DNA from 3 places in the Kluyvera huaxiensis genome. Region 2 is predicted to be linked to each of the others. Evidence: predicted binding sites of a transcription regulator. Region 2 holds the regulator's gene; each other region holds the start of a gene.
The links. Region 2 encodes LexA, which represses DNA repair genes until DNA is damaged. Its sites were predicted from a motif close to TNCTGTATGTACATACAGNA; they were not measured.

Region 1: a site for LexA is predicted at 1,469-1,488, ahead of metR (HTH-type transcriptional regulator MetR). Genes of this name have one in related genera too.
Region 3: a site for LexA is predicted at 1,582-1,601, ahead of umuD (translesion error-prone DNA polymerase V autoproteolytic subunit). Genes of this name have one in related genera too.

What each region holds. Positions count from the first base shown of each region.
Region 1 is NZ_JBEFLV010000021.1:62,926-66,179, reverse strand. It holds gene metE (5-methyltetrahydropteroyltriglutamate--homocysteine S-methyltransferase) at 1-1,402, opposite strand, end outside; gene metR (HTH-type transcriptional regulator MetR) at 1,520-2,473, shown strand; gene ABOC97_RS19225 (carboxylate/amino acid/amine transporter) at 2,361-3,254, opposite strand, start outside.
Region 2 is NZ_JBEFLV010000025.1:40,759-44,012, forward strand. It holds gene plsB (glycerol-3-phosphate 1-O-acyltransferase PlsB) at 1-346, opposite strand, end outside; gene ABOC97_RS20600 (diacylglycerol kinase) at 532-900, shown strand; gene lexA (transcriptional repressor LexA) at 1,000-1,608, shown strand; gene dinF (MATE family efflux transporter DinF) at 1,677-2,996, shown strand; gene ABOC97_RS20615 (CsbD family protein) at 3,133-3,254, shown strand, end outside.
Region 3 is NZ_JBEFLV010000015.1:123,697-126,950, forward strand. It holds gene ABOC97_RS16170 (penicillin-binding transpeptidase domain-containing protein) at 1-1,125, opposite strand, end outside; gene umuD (translesion error-prone DNA polymerase V autoproteolytic subunit) at 1,621-2,040, shown strand; gene umuC (translesion error-prone DNA polymerase V subunit UmuC) at 2,043-3,254, shown strand, end outside.

The DNA of each region.
Region 1 (3,254 bases), on a different contig from region 2:
CCTGCTTGATGTGCTCGGCGATACCCGTGCGATAGTTGCCGGCATCGAGATTGCCCTTTTTGAAATCCAGGCGCAGTCCGCGAATTTCAGTGGTTTGTGGGAATGAGCCAATTGTGGTGGTTGGCCAGGCCGGTAAATTAAAGCGCGCACGCTGGGCTTCAGCACGCGCCGGATAGGCGCTATTGCGCTGGCTATCCTTCGCAGTAATCGCCGCCAGACGTTTTTCGACCGCCGCATTATGTACGCGGGTTGAATGGCGACGAGCCTGAATTGGCGCGCTCCATTCGGTAATAGCGTTGGTGTCTCCGCTGTTCAGCGCATCACGTAGCAGGGCCAGTTCTTCACATTTTTGCAGCGCAAAGGCAAACCAGCTCTTCACTTCTGCGTCTAGGCGCGTTTCCACGCTCAGGTCAATCGGGCTGTGCAGCAGGGAGCAGGAAGATGCCACCCACAGCGCACGTTTGCCGACGATGTCTTTAATCTGCGCGTATTTTTCGGTGAGATCGGCACGCCAGACGTTACGACCGTTCACCAGCCCCGCAGATAGCAGCCAGTTGGCCGGTAGACGCTTGTGCAGCTCCGCCACATTATCTTTACCGTGGACCAGGTCAACGTGCAGACCCTGCACCGGCAGCGCGGTGATAGTATCGAGATTCGGCGTCACGCCTTCGAAATAGGTGGTCAGCAGCAGTTTGAGCTGGCCGGCCAGCGCATCGTATGCCGGTTTGAACGCATCCAGCCACTCTTTCGGCAGCTCCAGCACCAGCGCCGGTTCATCAATCTGTACCCACTCGATACCGCGTTTTGCCAGCTCGGCCAGTACCTGTTGGTAAACAGGCAGAATGTCGTTCAATAGACTCAGGCGATCAAACGCTTCGCCTTTCACTTTACCCAGCCACAGATAGGTCACCGGCCCTAAGAGCACAGGTTTCACCTTGTGGCCTAGCGCCAGCGCTTCATCCACTTCGTCCAGCAGCTGGGTCCAGGTCAGTTTGAACTGCTGGCCTTTGGTGAATTCCGGCACCATGTAGTGATAGTTGGTGTTAAACCATTTGGTCATTTCTGCCGCCGCCGCGGGCTCTCCGGTCGGTGCGCGACCACGGCCAATGCGGAACAGGGTGTCGATATCGACGGTTCCATCTTGATTCTGGTGGCGAGCAGGTACGTTGCCCAGCAGCAGACTGGTCGTCAGGACATGATCGTACCAGGCGAAATCCCCGACCGGCAGCAGATCGATACCCGCTTGTTTCTGCTGTTCCCAGTGGCGAGCGCGCAGTTCACGGCCTGTTGCCAATAATTCTTCACGGGAGGCGTTACCCGCCCAATAGCTCTCTTGCGCTTTTTTCAGCTCACGACGAAGGCCGACGCGAGGGAAACCGAGGGTGTGGTTTTGAATAGTCATCATATGCCTCTCATGGATTTTTGGTATTTTAGCCGTCCAGATGTTTACACATCCATAATCGACAGGTACTGTATATTCCTCAAGCGCAAATTGTTCATGCCGAAGTGAAGGACTTTCATGATCGAGATTAAACACCTGAAAACGCTCCAGGCGTTGCGGAGTAGTGGTTCACTGGCAGCCGCCGCGGCGACGCTGCATCAGACCCAATCCGCCCTTTCTCACCAGTTCAGCGATCTGGAACAACGTCTTGGCTTTCGGCTATTTGTGCGTAAGAGCCAGCCGTTGCGCTTTACGCCGCAGGGGGAGATCCTGCTGCAGTTGGCAAACCAGGTGCTGCCGCAAATTGGTCAGGCGCTGCAGGCTTGTAATGAGCCGCAGCAGGCCACGCTGCGCATCGCGATTGAATGTCACAGCTGCATTCAGTGGCTGACGCCTGCGCTGGAGAATTTCCACAAGCAGTGGCCGCAGGTTGAGATGGACTTTAAATCTGGTGTCACTTTTGACCCACAGCCGGCCTTGCAGCAGAGCGAGCTGGATATCGTGCTAACCTCCGACATTCTGCCGCGCAGCGGGCTGCACTATTCGCCGATGTTTGATTTTGAGGTGCGTCTGGTGCTGTCTCCCGATCACCCGCTGGCGACCAAAGCGCGCATTACGCCGGAAGATTTAGCGTCGGAAACGCTGCTGATTTACCCGGTACAGCGCCAGCGTCTGGATATCTGGCGTCACTTCCTGCTGCCAGCCGGTATCAGCCCACAGCTAAAAAGCGTGGATAACACCCTGTTGCTGATTCAGATGGTGTCGGCCCGTATGGGTATTGCTGCGCTGCCGCACTGGGTTGTGGAGAGTTTTGAGCGCCAGGGTCTTATCGTCACTAAAACCCTGGGCGAAGGACTGTGGAGCCGACTGTACGCCGCCGTTCGTGATGGCGAGCAGCGTCAGCCGGTAATGGAGGCGTTTATTCGCTCAGCGCGGAACCACGCTTGCGATCATCTGCCGTTTGTGAAGAATGCGGAGCGACCCAACGCCGATGTACCCACAGTGAGGCCAGGATCACAGCAGCCCCTGTAAGGAAGCTCGGCCAGTGGGGCTGTTGATGCCAGATTGCCAGGTTAACCAACAGCCCCGCAGGCACATGCATGTTGTTCATGATACCTAACGTGCCTGCGTCCACCTGAGTGGCACCGTAGTTCCACATAAAGTAACCAATCCCCGAAGCCACCACGCCAAGAAACACCAGAATGCCCCACTGCGGCATCGTCTGCGGCATTTTCTGCGCATTCCCCAGAAGCGACCAGGCCACCACCGCCACTAAAAACGCGCCAAGGTAGAACCAGGCAAAAGCGTTGTGCTGTGGCATTGGACGGGTTTCCATCAGGCGCTTGTAACCCACCATCCCGATGGCAAACGTAATATTGGAGAGTTGAACCAGCAGAAGCCCCATCCAGAAATGGCTGGTCACGTGGTCATAGCGAATGATCCCTGCGCCAATCACCGCCAGCAGCGCGCTAAACGCGTAGCTCCAGCGCAGGCGGCGTCCGCTCATCAGGTCGTAGATCAAGGTGATGTAGAGCGGCGTCAGCACGGTAAACAGCAGCAGCTCCGAAACGGTCAGGTACAGATAGGCCCGGAAGCTCAGCATATACATGATGCCAAGCTGCATCGCGCCCACCAGCATATACAGGCCGATAGTTTTCAGGCTATGTCCGCGCGTACGCAGAAACGGCAAAAACACCAGCGCAGCAAGGCCGACGCGCACCAGCACGGCAAAATAGCTATCGATATGTCCGGCAAGATACTCGCCGTAAAAGCTAAACGAGAAGGCCCACAGGATCGTGGTAATAATCAGGAG
Region 2 (3,254 bases):
GATTGCTGCGGTGCAAGTCGAGGTAGTCGTGGAACAGTTTGATCGACTCTTCTTTCGGCGTGTAGTAGGTGAACACGCGCGGGCCGCCGTGAATGAACACGTAGCGCGGCAGCAGAGTGCCGTCGATTTCTAACGGTTCAAGCGGATCGGGCAGGTCGTGCGCAAGGCACTGGGCGCGCAGCGTCAGTAAGTCGGCCTTAGAGTTGTAAGGCAGGACGTACATAATTGGACGTGATGTATCAAGCCCCAATTCCTGGGCAGGTTCTGCCGGAATAGACTTGCTCTTTACCAGAACACTTAATGGTAAATTCAGTAATTTGTAGTAAATTCGTGGCCAGCCGGACATAAACGATGTAAAGCCTCTGGTTAATCATGCAAATGCGCGGCAAGAATATCAGAAAGTCGGCAGAATTTCTGTTCTACCGGTTCTTAATAATACACTAAGTGATTCGCGCGGCGGCAAGGCGGTAAACCCAGCAGCAACGTGAAGTACGCATTGTCATTGACGTCATAACGTAAAAGGTTCTTGAGATGGCCAATAATACCACTGGGCTCACCCGAATTATCAAAGCAGCTGGATATTCCTGGAAAGGATTTCGCGCGGCATGGATCAACGAAGCCGCGTTCCGCCAGGAGGGGGTTGCATCCGTACTGGCAATTATCATTGCCTGCTGGCTGGATGTTGACCCTATCACCCGCGTGCTGCTTATCGGCTCCGTCCTGTTGGTGATGATAGTGGAAATTCTCAATAGTGCACTGGAAGCGGTCGTCGACCGTATTGGCTCTGAGTATCACGAGCTGTCAGGGCGAGCGAAAGATATGGGCTCAGCCGCCGTGTTGCTGTCGATTTTTGTCGCTCTGATCACCTGGGCTATCCTGCTGTGGGCTCATTTCCACTAAAGCTGTGAAAACTGCCTGATTTCCTGCGTTTTATGGTTCCAAAATAGGCACTAGCTGTATATACTCACAGCATAACTGTATATACACCCAGGGGGCGGAATGAAAGCGTTAACGACCAGGCAGCAAGAGGTGTTTGATCTCATCCGGGATCATATCAGCCAGACGGGCATGCCGCCGACGCGTGCGGAAATTGCTCAGCGCTTGGGGTTCCGTTCCCCGAATGCGGCTGAAGAACACCTGAAAGCGCTGGCGCGTAAAGGAGTTCTTGAGATTGTCTCCGGAGCCTCTCGTGGTATCCGCCTGCTGGTGGAAGAAGAAGTGGGCCTACCGCTGATTGGCCGCGTTGCGGCGGGCGAGCCGCTGCTGGCGCAGCAGCACATTGAAGGCCATTACCAGGTCGATCCATCGCTGTTTAAACCGAGTGCCGACTTCCTGCTGCGCGTCAGCGGCATGTCGATGAAAGATATCGGTATTATGGATGGCGATCTGCTCGCGGTGCATAAAACCCAGGATGTGCGTAACGGCCAGGTCGTCGTCGCGCGTATCGATGAAGAAGTGACGGTGAAACGCCTGAAAAAACAGGGTAACGTCGTCGAACTACTGCCGGAAAACAGCGAGTTTTCCCCTATCGTGGTCGATCTGCGTCAGCAGAGTTTCTCCATCGAAGGGCTGGCCGTTGGCGTTATCCGCAACGGCGAGTGGCTGTAACACTCCCTTCTCTCAAATGGCTGTGATACTTCCGTTATCACAGCCTTTTTTCTTTCTGGTTCTCACTCATGCCGCTACTGACTTCCGCCGATAAGGCCCTGTGGCGCCTTGCGCTACCAATGATCTTCTCAAATATCACCGTGCCTCTGCTAGGGTTGGTGGATACCGCCGTGATTGGCCATCTCGACAGCCCGGTCTATCTGGGCGGCGTGGCCATTGGCGCGACCGCAACCAGCTTCCTGTTTATGCTGCTGCTGTTCTTGCGTATGAGCACCACCGGCCTGACGGCGCAGGCGTTTGGCGCCAAAGACCCCCAGGCGCTGGCGCGAGCGCTGGTACAACCGCTGCTGCTGGCGCTGGGTGCCGGTCTGCTGATCATCTTGTTTAAAAATCCGCTGATTCATCTCGCGCTGTCTATCGTTGGCGGCAGCGGCGAAGTGCTGGAGCAGGCGCAGCGTTTTCTCTCCATCCGCTGGCTAAGCGCTCCGGCTTCGCTGGCAAATCTGGTGCTGCTGGGCTGGCTGTTGGGCGTACAGTACGCGCGTGCACCGGTCGTGCTGCTGGTGGTGGGCAACGTACTCAATATCGTCCTCGATCTGTGGCTGGTGATGGGGCTGCATATGAACGTGCAGGGGGCGGCGTTAGCGACGGCCATCGCCGAGTACGCGACCTTGCTGGTCGGTTTAGGGATGGTACGTAAGGTACTGGTAATGCGCGGGATTTCCTGGGCGATGCTGAAAATGGCCTGGCACGGCAACTTCCGGCGTTTGCTGGCGTTGAACCGTGACATCATGCTGCGCTCGCTGTTGCTGCAACTGTGCTTTGGTGCGGTAACCGTTTTTGGTGCTCGTCTTGGCAGCGATATTGTCGCGGTGAATGCCGTGCTGATGACCATGCTTACCTTCACCGCCTACGCGCTGGACGGCTTCGCCTATGCGGTTGAAGCCCATTCTGGTCAGGCCTACGGCGCGCGCGACGGCAGTAAACTACTGGAGGTCTGGCGAGCGGCATGCCGTCAGGCCGGTGTGGTCGCACTGGCGTTCGCGTTGGTTTATGCCGTTTTGGGGGAACATATCGTGGCGCTGCTGACGTCCATTCCCGAGCTACGCGAGCTGGCTGACCGCTACGTTATCTGGCAGATGGTGCTCCCGATAATCGGCGTGTGGTGTTATCTGCTTGATGGCATGTTTATCGGCGCGACGCGCGGCGCGGAGATGCGTAACAGCATGGCCGTTGCGGCGGCGGGATTTGCGCTCACGCTGTTAGCGCTACCGGTGCTTGGCAACCACGGACTGTGGCTGGCGCTTGCCGTCTTCCTGGCGCTTCGCGGTCTGTCGCTGGCGTTTATCTGGCGTCGTCACTGGCGAAACAACAGCTGGTTTGCCTGACGTGATGGTTAAAGATTCCGAATAGTGAATTGATGTCGGAATGACTGACTACAATTAACCTCACGCTTAGCGAAAAAGATGTGTGTTCTGTAGGAACACTTTCGCTATTCACTCACTGACTCCCGAGGATTTGATGATGAATAAAGACGAAGTCGGCGGCAACTGGAAACAGCTTAAAGGCAAAGTGAAAGAGCAATGGGGCAAACTGACCGACGATGATATGACGGTGATCGAAGGGAAACGCGATCAGCTGGTCGG
Region 3 (3,254 bases), on a different contig from region 2:
ATAGGTATCGACCAGCGCTTGCGCCGGCATGGCTAGCGCAATATGGGAGACCCCGATATCGCTCGATTTTTGCAAAATGCCGGTCGGCGTTAGCTGTGGCCAGTGGCCGACGTCGCGGATCAGGTGTCCGTTAACGCTATACGGCGTGGTGTTCAGCAGGGTATCGGGCTGAATAATCTGTTTTTCCAGCCCTTCAATAATCACCAACGGCTTCACCGTTGAGCCGGGCTCAAAGCTGTCGTTAATGGCGACATCGCGCATCTGCGTTTGGGTGGCGTTGTCAAAATTGTTGGGGTTATACGAGGGGTAGGAGGCCATCGCGAGGATTTCGCCGGTATCAATTTTTACCAGCACCGCCGCGCCGGAATCGGCCTTGTTCAGCAATACGCCTTCGCGCAGTTTGCTGTACATGGTGTACTGGTCAAATTTATCAATGCTCAGTTGTACGGTTGGGGGCTGCTTAGGCGCATCATAATCAAGTACGCTGATAATGTCGCCGGAGGCGTCTTTACGGTAGATCTCTTTTCCCGGCTGACCCTGCAGAATATTGTCATAACCCTTTTCGACACCGTTTAGCCCGGTATTATCGGCACCGACGATACCGATTAATGGCGCGGCGGCTTCGCCCATTGGATAGAAGCGGCTGTCGTCGTAGACTTCGCTGATACCTTTTATATGCAGATTTTCCACATCTTTGGCGATACCCAGCTCAACTTTTCTATCGAGGAAAAGAAAATGGCGGTGCGCGTTCTGATAGATCTTGTTCGCAATTTGATCGGGTGTGGTATTGAGCGCGGAGGCCAGATACAGCCATTTAGGATCGCGGAAGTTAGGGCTCGCCTCAACGATTTTTATCGGGTCAGCTATCACATCGCGTGAAGGGACGCTCATCGCCAGGGCTTCACCGTTGCGATCGACCAGCGTTCCCCGGTTTGTTGGCAGTTCAATGGTACGTAATGAGCGCTGATCCGCTTCGCGAGCAAGCATCGGATGGTTTAAAAATTGTAGATCCGCCACTCGCACCAGCAAAACAGCAAGGCAAAAAAGAATACCCAGACAGAGTATTATGTAACGAGACGTAATAAATGAGTCTTTATTTTTCTTTTCTGTTGAATTTTTTTTCATTTGTAACATTAAACCACATGATCTTTTATTTTTTATAATCAATACCAGACGGCCAACGATTTAATGATGGCCGCAATGAGACGGTATAAATATCCATTCTACAGGCGAGCTGAAGAATCAGTTTACAGAGAATGTCATTGATAACAAGCGATTAAGTTAACAGATTATTTCAACGCAGCACGCGTATTGGCGAAGAGATAAATGACGAAGTGGGTGCGGAAAAAGAGGCATGATAACGACAAAAAACGACCTGAAGGTGGCTTTGACTTAGCGGTAATATTGCCGATTTTTGCCCTGGTTTGATGCGTTATCAGATTTATCCGTGTCTATTGGATTAATTTTGCGCCGATGACTTTGCCATTTAGTATCCGCAGTTTGATTTTTCGATTTCCCTTTAGCCACCTCAACGCCCCACATTTCATCGCCTGAGCGCTTGAAGTCACCACCCAATGCATATACTGTATATATGTACAGTATATGCATTGGGTGATTATCATGCAATTTTTCACATTCTCCGAGCGGCAGGACGTTCTTGCGCTGCCGCTGTTTAGTACCTCGGTATCCTGTGGTTTTCCAAGCCCCGCCCAGGACTACATCGAGCAGCGCATCGACCTCAACGAACTGCTTGTGCAGCATCCATCGGCGACCTATTTCGTCAAGGCTGCGGGCGACAGCATGATTAACGGTGGGATTAGTTCAGGCGATCTGTTGGTTATCGACAGCGCCCTGACGGCAAAGCAGGGGGACATTGTGATTGCCGCCGTAGATGGAGAGTTCACCGTCAAACAGCTACAGCTGCGGCCTGTTATTCAACTCAATCCGATGAATGAAGCCTACAGCCCGATTATTATCGGGAGCGAAGGGATTCTTGATATCTTCGGCGTCGTTACCGGCATTATCAAAATCAGACGCTAAGTATGTTTGCCTTAGTCGATGTAAATAGCTTTTACGCCTCCTGCGAGATGGTGTTTCGCCCCGATCTGAAAGGGCGTCCGGTGATTGTGCTGAGCAACAACGATGGCTGCGTGATTGCCCGTAACCAAGAGGCAAAACCGTTTGTGGAAATGGGCGTGCCCTATTTCAAACAAAAGGAGAAACTGCGGCGTCACGGTGTGGTTTGTTTTAGCAGTAACTACGAGCTTTATGCAGATCTTTCCGAGCGGGTGATGACCACGCTTGAAGAGATGATGCCAAAAGTGGAAATTTACAGCATTGATGAGGCGTTCTGTGACGTAACGGGTGTCAGTCATTGCCGGGAGCTTGCCGAATTTGGCCAGGATATCCGTGACACTATCCAACAACGAACCCATCTTACCGTTGGTGTTGGTATTGCGCCCACCAAGACGTTGGCCAAGCTGGCAAATTATGCGGCTAAAAGATGGCGCCAGACGGGCGGCGTGGTGGATTTATCCAGTCGCGAGCGCCAGCGTCGGCTCCTGGCGTTGGTGCCGGTGGAGGAGGTGTGGGGTGTGGGACGACGGCTCAGTAAAAAATTAAACGCCATGGGTATCATGACGGCATTCGATTTAGCGCAACAATCTACCTGGGTAATTCGTCGACATTTTAGCGTGGTGCTGGAGCGAACGGTGCGTGAACTGTGTGGTGAATCCTGCTTGGCGTTTGAGGAGTTTGCGCCGAATAAACAGGAGATTATCTGTTCCCGCTCGTTTGGCGATCGCATCAGCGATTATGCGTCCATGCGACAGGCTGTTTGCAGCTACGCCACCCGTGCTGCGGAAAAGTTGCGTTATGAACGCCAGTTCTGTCGGTTTATCGCGACCTTTATTAAAACATCGCCGTTTGCGGTGGGCGAAATTTATTACGGTAATAATGCGGCTATCAAACTATTAACGCCGACCCAGGACTCGCGTGACATTATTAATGCCGCTATCCGCAGTCTGGATATTATCTGGCGCGATGGCCATCGCTATCAAAAGGCCGGGGTCATGTTAGGGGATTTCTATAGCCAGGGCGTTGCGCAGTATGATCTCTTCGATAGTTATGTACCGCAACGTAATAGTGCGCAACTGATGAACACGCTGGATACGCTGAATCAAAAAGAAGGGCGCGGAACGCTCTATTTTGCTGGGCAGGGGATTGAGCCATTGTGGCAGATGAAACGCGAAATG